Regions from separate parts of the Streptomyces sp. NPDC048278 genome, predicted to be linked through region 2. Evidence: riboswitches for the same ligand, from Rfam matches in the RefSeq annotation. Region 2 holds a riboswitch; each other region holds the start of a gene.
What was found. A riboswitch is a leader RNA that binds a small molecule or an ion and turns the genes downstream of it on or off. The one in region 2 is predicted to bind thiamine pyrophosphate.

Region 1: it holds a riboswitch for thiamine pyrophosphate, as region 2 does, so the genes downstream of both, thiO (glycine oxidase ThiO) here and AB0D74_RS11330 (thiamine ABC transporter substrate-binding protein) in region 2, are expected to answer to the same signal.
Region 3: it holds a riboswitch for thiamine pyrophosphate, as region 2 does, so the genes downstream of both, thiC (phosphomethylpyrimidine synthase ThiC) here and AB0D74_RS11330 (thiamine ABC transporter substrate-binding protein) in region 2, are expected to answer to the same signal.

What each region holds. Positions count from the first base shown of each region.
Region 1 is NZ_JBEZLP010000003.1:412,009-417,118, forward strand. Features, by position in the region: gene metF (methylenetetrahydrofolate reductase [NAD(P)H]) at 1-573, opposite strand, end outside; gene thiE (thiamine phosphate synthase) at 675-1,322, opposite strand; gene AB0D74_RS08045 (Rv2175c family DNA-binding protein) at 1,356-1,721, opposite strand; gene AB0D74_RS08050 (FAD-dependent oxidoreductase) at 1,830-3,062, opposite strand; TPP riboswitch at 3,227-3,338, shown strand; gene thiO (glycine oxidase ThiO) at 3,336-4,505, shown strand; gene thiS (sulfur carrier protein ThiS) at 4,502-4,714, shown strand; gene AB0D74_RS08065 (thiazole synthase) at 4,720-5,110, shown strand, end outside.
Region 2 is NZ_JBEZLP010000005.1:127,388-132,497, forward strand. Features, by position in the region: gene AB0D74_RS11320 (ABC transporter ATP-binding protein) at 1-544, opposite strand, end outside; gene AB0D74_RS11325 (iron ABC transporter permease) at 544-2,142, opposite strand; gene AB0D74_RS11330 (thiamine ABC transporter substrate-binding protein) at 2,184-3,254, opposite strand; TPP riboswitch at 3,327-3,434, opposite strand; gene rlmN (23S rRNA (adenine(2503)-C(2))-methyltransferase RlmN) at 3,459-4,565, opposite strand.
Region 3 is NZ_JBEZLP010000002.1:364,059-369,168, reverse strand. Features, by position in the region: gene AB0D74_RS05205 (hypothetical protein) at 1-349, shown strand, start outside; gene thiC (phosphomethylpyrimidine synthase ThiC) at 467-2,269, opposite strand; TPP riboswitch at 2,262-2,439, opposite strand; gene AB0D74_RS05195 (YibE/F family protein) at 2,511-4,115, shown strand; gene AB0D74_RS05190 (SsgA family sporulation/cell division regulator) at 4,281-4,718, opposite strand; gene AB0D74_RS05185 (helix-turn-helix domain-containing protein) at 4,817-5,110, opposite strand, start outside.

The DNA.
Region 1 (5,110 bases), on a different contig from region 2:
CGTGATGGCGTAGTCGGCGCCCGCGCGGCACTTGTCGACGAAGTGCCGGACGTCGGTGTCCCAGTCGCTGGAGCGCGGGTGCATCTCCGGGAAGGCGGCGACGCCCACGCAGAAGTCGCCCGACTCCTTGATGAGGCGGACGAGTTCGGCCGCGTAGGTCAGACCCTGCGGGTGCGCCACCCACTCCCCCATGGGGTCGCCGGGCGGGTCGCCGCGCACCGCGAGCATGTTGCGGATCCCGGCGTCCGCGTACTGCCCGATGATGTTGCGCAGTTCGGCGAGCGAGTGGTCGACCGCGGTGAGGTGGGCGACCGGGGTGAGCGTGGTGTCCGCGACGATCTGCTGGGTCTCCCTGACCGTGCCGGCGCGGGTGGAGCCGCCGGCGCCGTAGGTCACGGAGACGAAGTCGGGGGCGACCGCCTCGACCCGCCGGAGCGCACTCCACAGGTTCCGCTCGCCCTTGGGGGTCTTCGGCGCCGAGAACTCGAACGAGTACGTGGTCTTGCCGGTGGCGAGCATGTCGCGCACGGTGCGTGCGCGGTCAGTCCTGGTGGATGCGGTTCCAAGGGCCATACCCGCAGGTTAGTCAGGGGCGGGCGGTCACCCAACCGCAGTCGGGACATTTGCCCGAATTGTCGACATCTCGTGGACCTCGTGTCCGGATACTGGACACGTCACAGCGCCCGCAGCCGCTTCGCGAACTCGGCCGCCGCCGCGCCCGGGTCGTCGGCCGCGGTGAGCGCGCGGACGACGACCACCCGGCGGGCGCCCGCGTCCAGCACCTGGTCGAGGTTGCCGAGGTCGATGCCGCCGATCGCGAACCAGGGGCGGTCGGTGGCCAGGGCGGCGGTGTACCGCACCAGACCGAGGCCGGGGGCGGGGCGGCCGGGCTTGGTGGGGGTGGGCCAGCAGGGACCGGTGCAGAAGTAGTCCACGCCGTCCTGCACGGCGGCCTCGGCGGCCTCGGACCCGGCGTGCGTGGAGCGGCCGATCAGGACGTCCGGGCCGAGGATCGCCCGGGCGGCCGGGACCGGCAGGTCGCCCTGGCCGAGGTGGAGCACGTCGGCACCGGCCGCGTGCGCCACGTCGGCACGGTCGTTGACCGCGAGCAGCTTGCCGTGCCGGGCGCAGGCGTCGGCGAACACGGCGAGGTGCTCCAGCTCCTCGGCGGCCTCCATGCCCTTGTCGCGCAGCTGCACGATGTCGACACCGCCCGCCAGGACCGCGTCCAGGAACTCCGTGAGGTCGCCCTGCTCCTTACGGGCGTCCGTGCACAGGTAGAGGCGGGCGTCGGCCAGCTGGGCGCGGGCGGTGTCGGTCATCGGTGGTCCCCCGTGGTGTCGGTACTGGCTGCCTCAGACGGCGAGCGCCTGGGCGCGGCGCTTCACCTCCGTGCCGCGATTCTCGCTGAGCGCCTGCGCGGGGGTGCCGGGCAGGGTCTCGTCGGGAGTGAAGAGCCACTCCAGCATCTCTTCGTCGCTGAAGCCGTCGTCCCGCAGGAGCGTCAGGGTCCCGGACAGGCCCTTGACGACCTTGTCGCCGTCGATGAAGGCGGCGGGGACGTGCAGTGCCCTGTTCTCACCGCGGCGGACGGCGATGAGCTGGCCCTCCTTGACCAGCTGGCGCACGCGCGTCACCTCGACGTCCATCATCTCTGCGATGTCGGGGACGGTGAGCCAGGCGGGGACGAGAGCATCGATCTTCGTGTCAATCTCGGTCACGGGGTCAAGGGTAGGCGCATTGCCGGGTGGGCCGCGATGGGTCGTTGTTCGGGTGCGGCGCGGTGGGGGCTGGTCGCGCGGTTCCCCGCGCCCCGTGCGGGGCGCCGTTCAGCCGTACGTCGCATCCTTCAAGGGGCGTCCAGGGTCCGCCAGTGCCTCGGCGTCCATCTGGCGCCCCGCCTCGATCAGGCGGCGGCCCTGGGCCAGGTCCCGGGGGCGGCCTACCGCCAGGAGGGCGACCAGGCGGTTCTCGCGGAGCCAGCAGACGCTCCAGGACGGGCCGGCCGGGTCGCCGCGCCAGATCAGGTGGTCGGCGGCGGCGTGATGGCCGGCGTACTGGACGAAGCGGCCGAACTGTTCGGACCAGAAGTACGGCACCGGGTCGTAGACGGCGTCGGTCTCGCCGAGGATGTTGGCGGCGACCGTGCGCGGGCCCTGGAGGGCGTTGTCCCAGTGGTGGATCAGCAGGCGCTCGCCGTAGCGGCCGGACGGGAAGGACGCGCAGTCGCCGACGGCGTAGACGTCGGGGACGTCGGTGCGCAGGCGGTCGTCGGCCAGCACCTCGCGGTGGGTGCCCAGCTCGATGCCGGAGCCGGCCAGCCAGGCCGTGGCGGGGCGGGCGCCGATGCCGACCACGACGGCGCCCGCGGGCAGCCGTGAGCCGTCGTCGAGCACCACCGCGCCGGGTTCGACGCCCGCCACGCGCGCGTGCGTGCGCAGGTCGGTGCCGCTGTCCGCGTACCAGGCGGCCATCGGCGCGGCGACCTCGGCGGGAAGCGCTCCCGCGAGCGGACGGTCGGCGGCCTCGACCACGGTGACCGCGCAGCCGGCCTCGCGGGCCGCGGTGGCGAACTCGGCGCCGATCCAGCCGGCGCCGACGACCACGATGTCGTGCTGCCGGGCCAGCACGGGCCGCAGCCGCTCGGCGTCGTCCAGGGTGCGCAGCAGATGCACGCCGGGCACGCCCTCGGTGCCGGGCAGGGTGATCGGCTCGGCGCCGGTGGCGAGGACCAGGACGTCGTACGGCACCGGTCCGGTCCCGGTGTCCAGCTCGCGGTCGGCGGTGCGCACGCCCAGGGCCTCGCGACCGAGCGCCAGCTCGATGCCGAGCGCCTCGAAGTCGACCTCGAAGGCGGACCCCTCCGACTTGCCGAGCAGTACGGCCTTGGAGAGCGGCGGCCGGTCGTACGGCTGGTGCGGCTCGGCGCCGATCAGCGTGACGGTCCCGGTGAACCCCTGCTCGCGCAGGGCGACGGCGGTCTGCACCCCGGCCATGCCCGCGCCCACGACGACCACGCGCCGCGTCTGTGACGTGCTCCGTCGCTGCGTCTGCTCGCTCACGTGATCACCATAGACAAGAACGATAGACAACTGACAAAGAGTCAGTCAGGGGCGCGACGAGTGACCTGTTCCACAGCACTCTCCGCTGCGCTGTCCGCCGCACTGGCCACAGCGCCGCCCGAGGCCGTCTTACAAGGGCGGAGCCCCGCGGGCTAGGGTGGCGGGGAAGCACACGCGGGAGCCCGGACGCACCGGGCTGAGAGGGAGGCTGGCGGCCTCCGACCGTACGAACCTGATCCGGGTCATGCCGGCGAAGGGAGGGGCTGGACGCCCATGTCCTCACGTACGTCCGACGTCCTCGTCATCGGGGGCGGCATCATCGGCCTGGTCACGGCCTGGCGGGCGGCCCAGCGCGGGCTCGCCGTCGCCGTGGTCGACCCCGCGCCCGGCGGCGGTGCCGCGCAGGTCGCGGCCGGGATGCTGGCCGCGGTCACCGAGCTGCACTACGGCGAGCAGACCCTGCTGGGGCTCAACCTGGCCTCCGCGCGCCGCTATCCCGCCTTCGCCGCCGAGCTGACCGAGCTCACCGGCCACGACCTCGGCTACCGGCGGTGCGGCACCCTCGCGGTCGCGCTGGACGCCGACGACCGCGCCCATCTGCGCGAGCTGCACGCCCTCCAGCAGCAGTCGGGCCTGGAGTCCGAGTGGCTGTCCGGGCGGGAGTGCCGGCGCCTGGAGCCGATGCTCGCGCCCGGTGTGCGCGGCGGGCTGCGGGTCGACGGCGACCACCAGATCGACCCGCGCCGGCTCTCGGCCGCGCTGGTGGCCGCGTGCGAGCGGGCCGGGGTGGTGTTCCACCACGACTGGGCCGAGCGCCTGGAGGTGGCGCGGGAGCGGGCCACCGGTGTCCGCACCCGCGCGGGTGACACGTGGGGCGCCGGGCAGGTGGTCCTCGCCGGCGGAAGCCTGAGCGGGCGGCTCGCGGGCGTGCCCGACGACGTGCTGCCGCCGGTGCGGCCGGTCAAGGGGCAGGTGCTGCGGCTGACCGTGCCCGCCCCGTACGCGCCGTTCCTCAGCCGGACCGTCCGGGCCGTGGTGCGCGGCGGGAACATCTACCTGGTGCCCCGGGAGAACGGCGAACTGGTGGTCGGCGCGACCAGCGAGGAGCTGGGCTGGGACACGGCGGTCACCGCGGGCGGCGTGTACGAGCTGCTGCGCGACGCGCACGAGCTGGTGCCCGGGATCACCGAGCTGCCCCTGACCGAGACCCGGGCCGGGCTGCGCCCCGGCTCCCCCGACAACGCGCCGCTGCTCGGGCCGACCCGCCTCGACGGACTGCTGCTGGCCACCGGCCACTACCGCAACGGGGTGCTGCTCACGCCGGTCACCGGAGACGTGATGGCCGAGCTGCTGACCGGCGGCGAGCTGCCGGCGGAGGCCCGTCCGTTCACACCGAGGCGCTTCGGCCCGGTTTCCGACGTACTCGTGGAGCAGACCGCATGAACATCTCCGTCACCATCTCCGTCAACGGGGAGCGCCGGGAGATCGCCCCGGGCACCGCTCTCGACTCGCTCGTACGGTCCCTCACGGTCGCGCCCTCCGGGGTGGCCGCGGCCGTCAACGAGACCGTCGTACCGCGCGGGCAGTGGGCGACGACCGGGCTCGCCGACGGCGACCGGGTGGAAGTCCTGACCGCCGTGCAGGGAGGCTGAACGCCATGGCCGACGATCCGTTCGTCCTCGGGGGTACGACGTTCTCCTCCCGGCTGATCATGGGTACCGGGGGTGCGCCCAGCCTGGAGGTGCTGGAGCGGGCGCTCGTCGCGTCCGGGACCGAGCTGACCACGGTCGCGATGCGGCGGGTGGACCCGGGGGTACGAGGGTCCGTGCTGTCGGTGCTCGACCGGCTCGGGATCCGGGTGCTGCCGAACACGGCGGGCTGCTACACGGCCGGTGAGGCCGTACTGACGGCCCGGCTGGCGCGGGAGGCGCTGGGGACCGATCTGGTCAAGCTGGAGGTCATCGCCGACGAGCGGACGCTGCTGCCGGACCCGGTCGAGACGCTGGACGCGGCGGAGACACTGGTCGACGACGGGTTCACGGTGCTGC
Region 2 (5,110 bases):
GCCCGAACAGCTCCCGGAGTTCGACCACGAGCCGCTCCCGCAGCGAGCGGTCGAGCTGACCCAGCGGTTCGTCGAGCATCAGCAGCCGGGGCCGGGGCGCCAGTGCCCGGGCGAGCGCGACCCGCTGCTGCTCACCGCCGGAGAGCCCGGCGACGGCCCGCCGGTCCGCGCCCGGAAGCCCCACCAGCTCCAGCAACTCACCGACCCGCTCGGCCTGTTGCGCCTTCCCGGCGCCACGCATCCGCAGCCCGAAGGCCACGTTCCCGCCGACATCCCGTTGCGGGAACAGCTGGTGGTCCTGGAACATCAGCCCGACGCCCCGCCGGTGCGCCGGCATCCGCGCCTGGTCGTCGCCGTCGAGCAACACCCGCCCGGAGTCGAGCGGTTGCAGTCCCGCCACCGTCCGCAGCAGCGTCGACTTGCCGCTCCCGCTCGGCCCGAGCACGCACACCACCTCGTGCTCGGCCACCTCCAGGCCGACGCCGTCGAGCACGGCCCGCCCGCCGAACCGCACGGTGGCCTGCTCCAGTTCGAGAAGCGGCATCAGAACTCCCCCGTCCGGTCCGTCCGCAGCCGCTCAAGGACCAGCAGGGCCACCGCGCACACCACCATCAGAATCGTGGAAAGGGCCATCGCCTGGCCGTAGTTGAGGTCACCGGGGCGGGACAGCAGCCGGGCCACGGCGACCGGCAGGGTCGGGTTGTCGGGCCGTGCGATGAACACCGTCGCCCCGAACTCGCCCAGCGACACCGCGAACGCGAACCCCGCCGCGATCAGCAGCGCGCGCCGCACCAACGGCAGATCGACCTCCCGCCACACCCGCCAGGGCGAGGCCCCGAGCACGGCCGCCGCCTCCCGCAGCCGCTCGTCCACGGCCCGCAGCACGGGCAGCATGGTCCGCACGACGAAGGGCACGCCGACCAGCGCCTGCGCGAGCGGGACGAGGATCCAGGACTGGCGCAGGTCCAGCGGCGGCTTGTCGAGCGCGATCAGGAACCCGAAGCCGACGGTCACCGCGGACACCCCGAGCGGCAGCATCAGCAGCGCGTCGAACCCCCGTACGAGGCGCCCCGCGTCCCGCCGGGCCAGCGCGGCGGCGGCGAGCCCGCCGATCACCACGGCGACGGCGGTGGCGACGACGGCGTACTGCAGCGAGGTGACGACCGACTCGATCGGCGCGACCAGGAAGGTCCCGCCGTCGGCGTCGCCCAGCGCCCGGTAGTACCCGAACCCGCCGTCGAACGACCGCCGTACCAGCACGGCCAGCGGCAGGACGAGGAGGAACGCGACGGTGGCGAGGACCCCGCCGAGCAGCGCCCACTGCCCGGCGCCGCGCGGCCTGCGGGCCGTCACCGCCGGGTCCACCAGCCTGAGCGCGCTCTCCCGCCGCCGTACCGTCCACGCGTGCACGGCGAGGATCGCGCCGACCGCGGCGAACTGGACGAGGGTGAGGACGGCGGCCGTGGAGAGGTCGAAGATCTCCGAGGTCTGCCGGTAGATCTCCACTTCGAGGGTGGAGAACGTCGGCCCGCCGAGGATCTGCACCACGCCGAAGGAGGTGAAGGTGAACAGGAAGACCATCAGCGCGGCGGCGGCCACGGCGGGCGCGAGCGCCGGGAGGGTGACCTTGCGCCAGGCGGCCAGCGGGGAGACGCCGAGCATCCGGGCGGCCTCCTCCTGCCGCGGGTCCAGCTGGGCCCAGAGCCCGCCCACGGTCCGTACGACAACCGCGTAGTTGAAGAAGACGTGCGCCAGCAGGATGGCCCAGACGGTGGTGTCGAGCCGTACGCCCCACAACGCGTCCAGCAGGCCGCCGCGTCCGACGAGTGCGAGGAACGCGGTCCCCACGACCACCGTCGGCAGTACGAAGGGAACCGTCACCACGGCCCGCAGCACCTGCCTGCCCGGGAAGTCGAGGCGGGCGAAGACGTAGGCGGCGGGCAGCGCGGCCAGCAGGGTGAGCGCGGTGGAGGCGAGCGCCTGCCAGGTGGTGAACCAGAGCACGTGCCGGATGTCGGACTGGCCGAGGACGTCGGCGATCCGCCCGAACCGCCACACCCCGTCGACCTTCAGCCCGCGCGCGACGATCGCCGCGACCGGCCAGGCGAAGAAGACGCCGAAGAACGCGACGGGCCCGAGCATCAACCCGAGCCGCGCCGCACTTCCGCGCCCGCTCCCGGCCGCTACTTCAGTACGAGTGACGTCCACGTCTTGACCCACTGGTCACGGTTGGCGGCGATCTTGTCGGGCGCCATGGTCTCGGGGTCCTGGGCGGCGGGACCGTACTTGGTGAACTCGGCGGGCACGCTCGCGCCCTTCACCACCGGGTACACGAACATGTTCAGCGGCATGTCCTCCTGGAACTCCTTGGAGACCAGGAAGTCGATGAGCGCCTTGCCGCCCTTGGTGTTCCCCGCGTTGCTCAGCAGCCCGGCGAACTCGATCTGCCGGAAGCAGGTGCCGGTCGCGACACCGGTGGGCGCGGTGCTCGGCTTCGGGTCGGCGTAGATGACCTCGGCGGGCGGCGAGGAGGCGTACGACACGACGAGCGGCCGGTCGCCGCCGGCCTTCCTGCCGCCGGCCGAGCCGGAGAACTCCTCGTTGTAGGCCTGCTCCCAGCCGTCGACGACCTTGACACCGTTGGCCTTGAGCTGCTTCCAGTAACCCTGCCACCCGCTGTCGCCGTACTGGGCCGCGCTCCCGAGCAGGAATCCCAGCCCCGGCGAGGAGGTGGACGCGTTCTCGGTGACGAGGAGGTTCTTGTACTGCGGCTTGACGAGGTCGGCGTACGACGTCGGCGGGGTCAGCTTGTGCTTGCTGAAGTACGCCTTGTCGTAGTTGACGCAGATGTCGCCGTAGTCGATGGGCGTGACCCGGTGCTTGCCCGCGTCGAGCTGGTAGTCCGTGCCGACCTGGTCCAGCCCCTTGGCCTCGTACGGCTGGAAGAGCCCGTTGTCGAGGGCGCGGGACAGCAGGGTGTTGTCGACGCCGAAGAAGACGTCGCCCTGCGGGTTGTCCTTGGTCAGGATCGCCTTGTTGACGGCCTGCCCGGCGTCGCCGTCCTTGAGGACCCTGACCTTGTAGCCGGACTGCTTCTCGAAGTCCTGGAGCACGTTCTTGGAGACGGCCCACGAGTCGTGGCTGACCAGGGTGACGGTCTTGGAGTCGGCCTCGGAACCCGACGACGACGAGCACGCGGACAGCGTGACGAGGCCGAGCCCTACGGCCGCGGCCAAGAAGGTCCTTGTGTGCACTGGTGTTTTCCTCCTGGGGTTGACCAGGAAGAGACGCGGCCCTGCCCGCGGTGTGCGGGCAGGGCGCAACAGCTTGAGTGATGACCGAACTTCCTACCCAGAATGACCTGGGCGAGGTTCAGAGGGTCTGCGGCCCGATTGCCGCACTCTCAGCGCTGTGGCGCTCCCCTGTCGGAATATGAAGATGTGAGTACGGCCCTCAGATTACCTCTCGGTGGCCGCGAGCTGACCACAGGCGCCGTCGATCTCCTGGCCACGGGTGTCCCGGACCGTCACCGGTACACCGTGCGCCTCGATCGCCTCGACGAAAGCCTTCTCGTCCTCCGGCCGCGACGCGGTCCACTTCGAACCCGGCGTCGGGTTCAGCGGGATGAGGTTGACGTGCACGGGCTTGCCCTTGAGCAGCCGCCCGAGCCGGTCGCCCCGCCACGCCTGGTCGTTGATGTCGCGGATGAGCGCGTACTCGATGCTGAGCCGCCGCCCGCTCTTCTCGACGTACTCGAACCCGGCGTCGAGGACCTCGCGCACCTTCCACCGCGTGTTCACGGGGACGAGGGTGTCGCGCAGTTCGTCGTCGGGGGCGTGCAGCGAGATCGCCAGCCGGCACTTGAAGCCCTCGTCGGCGAACCGGTGGATGGCCGGGACCAGTCCGACGGTCGAGACGGTGATCCCGCGCTGCGACAGCCCGAGCCCGTCCGGGGCCGGATCGGTGAGCGCCCGGATCGCCCCGACCACCCGCTTGTAGTTGGCGAGCGGCTCGCCCATCCCCATGAAGACGATGTTGGAGAGCCGCGCGGGCCCGCCGGGCACGTCCCCGTCCCGGAGCGCCCGCATCCCGTCCACGATCTGGTGGACGATCTCGGCGGTCGACAGGTTCCGGTCCAGTCCCGCCTGCCCGGTCGCGCAGAACGGGCAGTTCATCCCGCACCCCGCCTGCGAGCTGATGCACATGGTCACCCGGTCCGGGTACCGCATCAGCACCGACTCGACGAGCGTGCCGTCGAACAGCCGCCACAGCGTCTTGCGCGTCGTCCCCTCGTCGGTCGACAGATGCCGCACGACCGTCATCAGCTCGGGGAACAGCGCCTCCCGCAGCTTGTCCCGCGACCCGGCCGGGATGTCGGTCCACTGCTCGGGGTCGTGCGCATACCGCGCGAAGTAGTGCTGCGACAGCTGCTTGGCACGAAACGGCTTCTCCCCGACCTCGGCCACCGCATCCTTGCGCTCGGCAGGCGAGAGATCAGCGAGATGCCGCGGCGGCTTCTTGGCTCCGCGCGGCGCGACGAAAGTGAGTTCTCCGGGCTTGGGCATGGTGGTACCAGTGTCGCAGATCCACTTGGGTGACCTGCGGCTCACGACCTGGACTCCTGTCACCGACGGTCGTCATCTGTCGTCGCCGATCCCCCTCGGACGGCCCACAGACGGCCCGGCCGACGAAGCCAGGCTCTTGAACCGCTCACAAACGGATCACGTCGCCCACCCTCTGAGCTGCGGCTCAGCGTGCGAGGACGCTCGGTGTTCGGTCGGCGGATGCTGCTGAGGCGGCTGCTGGTCCCTGCGGTGGTTGTGACCCCCGCCTCAGGGGCACTTGGCCAGTGACGTGGAGGTATCGAGATGAGTGCCGGAGAAAGAGCCAAGGCAAAGGCCGAACAGGTCGTCGGAAAGACTGTGCGGAAGGCAGCGCACGCGGTGCACAAGGAAACCCTCGCCGCAAAAGGCGCCGCTCTCGAAGCGCGGGGCAGGGTGCGGGGCGCGAAAGAGCGGACCAAGGGCTCCTTCAAGGGCTAACAAGGTCATGACATCGGTGCACCGTCTACAACGCGATGCCCATCCGGCGAGCCGCAGCACAAGGGGCC
Region 3 (5,110 bases), on a different contig from region 2:
GGCCGGCGTGGGGCTGCTGCTCACCGCACTGCGCAACAGCCCCTCACTGGAGGCCGGAGCCTACGGCGAACCCGACGGGGAGGTGGCCAGGGCCCGGGAGGCCTGGCGGGACGCCCTGCTGGAGCGTGGCATCCTGCCTTTCCTGCGGGAGGCGCTGGCCGCGGACTCCGGCACGGCCGGACTGCGCCGCACCGCCCCCTCGGGCCCAGTGGGCCGGATGCCGCGTCTCGGCTACGACCGCCCCGGCTTCAGCACCGACGACGGCGCCGCACCCGCCCCCCGCCCGAGCTTCACCAGCCCGGACTACACCAGCCCGGACTTCGGAGGCCCGGAACACCTGCCGGAATAGCCCGGCTTGCGCCCCCGCCGAGGGGGCGCAGGCCGGACACCCGGTCCACGAGACCGTGTCGGGGAAGCCGCCGGACACCGCGCTTCCCAGGGCTCCGGCACGCTCCCGATTCCGCCGTCAGTCCGCGATCGGCAGATACACCCGGTTCCCCGCCGCCGCGAACTCCTTCGACTTCTGCGCCATCCCCGCCTCGACCTCGGCCTGGCTCCCACCGTGTTCGCGACGGATGTCCTGGGAGATCTTCATCGAGCAGAACTTCGGCCCGCACATGGAGCAGAAGTGGGCCGTCTTCGCCGGCTCCGCCGGAAGCGTCTCGTCGTGGAACTCGCGGGCCGTGTCCGGGTCCAGGGCGAGGTTGAACTGGTCCTCCCACCGGAACTCGAAGCGGGCGTCGGACAGCGCGTCGTCCCACTCCTGCGCGCCCGGGTGACCCTTGGCGAGGTCGGCCGCGTGGGCCGCGATCTTGTAGGTGATGACGCCGGTCTTGACGTCGTCCCGGTTGGGCAGGCCCAGGTGCTCCTTCGGCGTGACGTAGCAGAGCATCGCCGTGCCCCACCAGGCGATCATCGCGGCGCCGATGCCGGAGGTGATGTGGTCGTACGCCGGCGCGACGTCCGTGGTCAGCGGGCCGAGGGTATAGAACGGAGCTTCATCGCAGATCTCCTGCTGAAGGTCGATGTTCTCCTTGATCTTGTGCATCGGGACATGGCCCGGGCCTTCGATCATCGTCTGTACGTGGAAACGCCTGGCGATCCGGTTGAGTTCCCCGAGCGTGCGCAGTTCCGCGAACTGGGCCTCGTCGTTGGCGTCCGCGATGGAGCCGGGGCGCAGCCCGTCGCCCAGTGAGTAGGTGACGTCGTAGGCGGCGAGGATCTCGCAGAGTTCCTCGAAGTTCTCGTACAGGAACGATTCCTTGTGGTGCGCGAGGCACCAGGCCGCCATGATCGAGCCGCCGCGCGAGACGATGCCGGTCTTGCGGTTGGCGGTGAGCGGCACGTACGGCAGGCGCACGCCCGCGTGGACGGTCATGTAGTCCACGCCCTGCTCGGCCTGTTCGATCACCGTGTCCTTGTAGATCTCCCAGGTCAGTTCCTCGGCCCTGCCGTCGACCTTCTCCAGCGCCTGGTAGAGCGGCACCGTGCCGATGGGGACGGGGGAGTTGCGCAGCACCCACTCGCGGGTGGTGTGGATGTTGCGGCCGGTGGAGAGGTCCATGACGGTGTCAGCGCCCCAGCGGGTCGCCCAGGTCATCTTCTCGACCTCCTCCTCGATGGAGGAAGTGACCGCGGAGTTGCCGATGTTGGCGTTGACCTTCACCAGGAACCGCTTACCGATGATCATCGGCTCGATCTCCGGGTGGTTGACGTTGGCGGGCAGTACGGCCCTGCCCGCCGCGATCTCCTCGCGGACCACCTCGGGAGAAACGTTCTCGCGGATGGCCACGTACTCCATCTCCGGGGTGATCTCGCCCCGGCGGGCGTAGGCGAGCTGCGTCACCGCCTCGCCTCCCCGGCTGCGGCGCGGCTGGCGCGGGCGGCCCGGGAAGACCGCGTCCAGGTTGCGCAGGCCACCGCGCGGCGAGGTGTGCTTGATTCCGTCGTCCTCGGGACGGACGGGCCGGCCCGCGTACTCCTCGGTGTCGCCCCGGGCGACGATCCAGTTCTCCCGCAGCGGCGACAGACCCCGGCGGACGTCGGTCTCGACGAGCGGATCGGTGTACGGGCCCGAGGTGTCGTAGAGCGTGACCGACTGCCCGTTGGTGAGGTGCACCTGACGGACCGGCACCCGCAGGTCGGGGCGAGAGCCCTCGACATACCCCTTGTGCCAGCCGATGGACTTCCCGGCCTCTGGTGACTTTTCGCCCGCAATGGGCTGTTCGTCCTGGCTGAAGGCAGGCGTGCGTACGTCCTTGTTGGTCATGAGACCTACTCCCTACGCCGGCATTACCCGGTAACAGGTTCGGCGGTCGACGCAGCGGCTTCCGTCGGGCGGCGTTCCATGTGAAACATCACTCGTTCCACGTGAAACATCGCGAATACGGAGGTCAGCGCCCTCTCAGCCCGGTGCTCCGAGCTCCCGCGTGTGCAAAGGTGCCTCCACGCTAGCGTCAATTCGGGCGCGGTGAACAGAGGGCCCCTGCCGTTCTTGCGATGATCGGGCGGTGACCTCGACACAGCAGCACCCCTATCCGCCCCCGGACCCGCGGCGCGGCAACGGCGCCCCGCAGGGCGGCGGACCCGGCCACGGGGGCCGTGGTGCCGGTGACGGACACATCCATGGGCAGGGCGAGCAGTACGACCGCGGGCAGGCTCTCAGCCACGCCCACCATCACGACAACGGCCATGCCCACGGCCACGACGAGGCCCAGGGCAACGGGGGCCACGGCCAGGCCCAGGGCCACTCGCCCGCTCCCGGCCCCGACCAGGGCGGCTCCGGGCCCGGCGGCGGTCACGGCCACTCGCACGGGCACAGCCACAGCCACGGCCCCGCCGCACCCGTCTCCAAGCATCTGCGCAAGGTCATCGCGGCGATCCTCATCCCCTTCACCGCGGCGGTCGTGGTCGGTCTGGTGGTGCTGTGGCCCGGCGGCGCCCCGCCCCACGAACGCACCGGCGTCGGCTTCGACCGCCAGACGCAGGCGGCGACGGTCACCAAGGTCGTCTCGGTCAGCTGCAAGTCGGTCAACGCCTCCGGAGGCGGCTCGACCGGCGACACCTCCACCGCCGACGGCACGTCCTCGAAGGAGGAGGACAGCACCTGCAAGAAGGCCACGGTCCGGGTCGACACCGGCAAGGACAAGGGCCGTACCTTCACCGAGATCGTGCAGCCCGACCAGTCGCGGCAGCTGCACGAGGGCGAGCAGGTCGTGGCCGCGTACGAGCCCTCCGCGCCCAGGGACCTGCAGTACTCGGTCACCGACGTGAACCGGAAGTTCCCGATGGCCCTGCTGGCCGGGATCTTCGCGCTCGCCGTCGTGGTGGTGGGGCGGCTGCGCGGTGTGATGGCGCTGGTCGCGCTGGCCGTCAGCTTCCTGGTGCTGACCATGTTCATCCTGCCGGGGATCCTGCAGGGTTCGAATCCGCTGCTGATGGCGGTGGTCGGGTCGAGCGCCATCATGCTGATCGCCCTGTACATCTGCCATGGGCTGTCGGCCCGGACCTCGGTGGCGGTGCTCGGCACGCTGGTCTCCCTGTGCCTGATCGGTCTGCTCGGCTCGGAGTTCATCGACTGGGCGGCGCTCACCGGCAACACCGACGACAACACCGGCCTGATCCACGGCCTGTACCCCTCGATCGACATGAGCGGCCTGCTGCTCGCCGGTGTCATCATCGGTTCGCTGGGCGTCCTGGACGACGTGACGGTGACCCAGACCTCGGCCGTCTGGGAACTGCACGAGGCCAACCCGACGATGGGCTGGCGCGGGCTGTACCGGGCGGGCATCCGCATCGGCCGCGACCACATCGCCTCCGTCGTCAACACCCTCGTGCTGGCCTACGCGGGCGCCGCCCTGCCCCTGCTGCTGCTCTTCTCGATCGCGCAGAGCAGTGTGGCCACGGTCGCCAACAGCGAGCTGGTGGCCGAGGAGATCGTGCGCACCCTGGTCGGCTCGATCGGCCTGGTCGCCTCGGTTCCGGTCACCACGCTGCTCGCGGCCCTGGTGGTCTCGGCCGACCGGCCGGGCACCGGGACGCCCGCGCCTGTGGAGGCCGCACCGGCCGCGTCTGCCGCGGCGCGCGGCGGGCGAGGGCGGCGCCGCAAGCGGTGAGGCGCGGTGGACGGCCCGGGAGAAGGCCGTCCACGAGGTGGGGGCGCGGACGGTGTACGGGCGGAACAGCGTTCCGGCAGGAGGCCGCACACGGAAGCGCAGAAGCGTTCCTGCGCTTCCTCACACGGCCCGGCCGAGCGGCGCGCGGCTCCGTGCCGTGACGCTTCAGCCGGCGCTCGGCTCCTCGGCCAGGATGCGGTCCAAGGCGTCGTCGAGGTGTGCGTCGAAGTCGGCGAGCGAGCCCTCCTGGCCGAGCGGCACCAGCTTGTCCGTGCGGTCGAGGAAGGCCACCAGCGGGGGCGCGGAAGACCGGAACACCGCCTGGTCGCCGCCGACCTGAAGCCGGATCAGCACCTCTCCCAGCACCTCGGAATCGGCGGGCGCGATGTGCACATCACCCTCCCCGCACGGCCTCCCCACCCCGTCGATCAGCAGCTCCCGGCCGAAGGCCCAGGTCACCGGGGCGTCCCCGGGCAGATGGAAGGTGAGCCGGACGGCATAGGGATCACAGGTCTCGTAGCGCAACTCCACGGGGATGCGGAAGGAGAGCTCCTCCGAGACGAGAAAGCTCATCATGACTTCTGCTTGTACGGACTCGCGCATGCCTACCCCGTCATATGACACCGACTGGCCGGGTTTTATCCCTTTGATGGTGGTCAAATCTTGCTGAAAGTACACGGGAGATCACAAGGAGTGAGTTTTCAGATACTGATAGCGATCGCCAGGGACCCCAGGTGCCGGCCCACTTCGGCCTGCAACTGGCGGACCGCGGGCAGCAGCCGGTCGGCCTGGTGGAGGGGGAGGGAGATGGCGATCGTGGCGGCCGTCGTGCCGACGGTGAGCGGAATCGCCGCACACACCGTCCCCAGTGCGTACTCCTGGCGCTCCACCACCGGCTCCATCCGCCGCGTCCGCTCCAGCCGTCGCAGCAGTGTCTGGTCGTCACGGACCGTGTACGGGGTGAGGGGCCGCGCGGGATAGCGGCGGAGATGGTC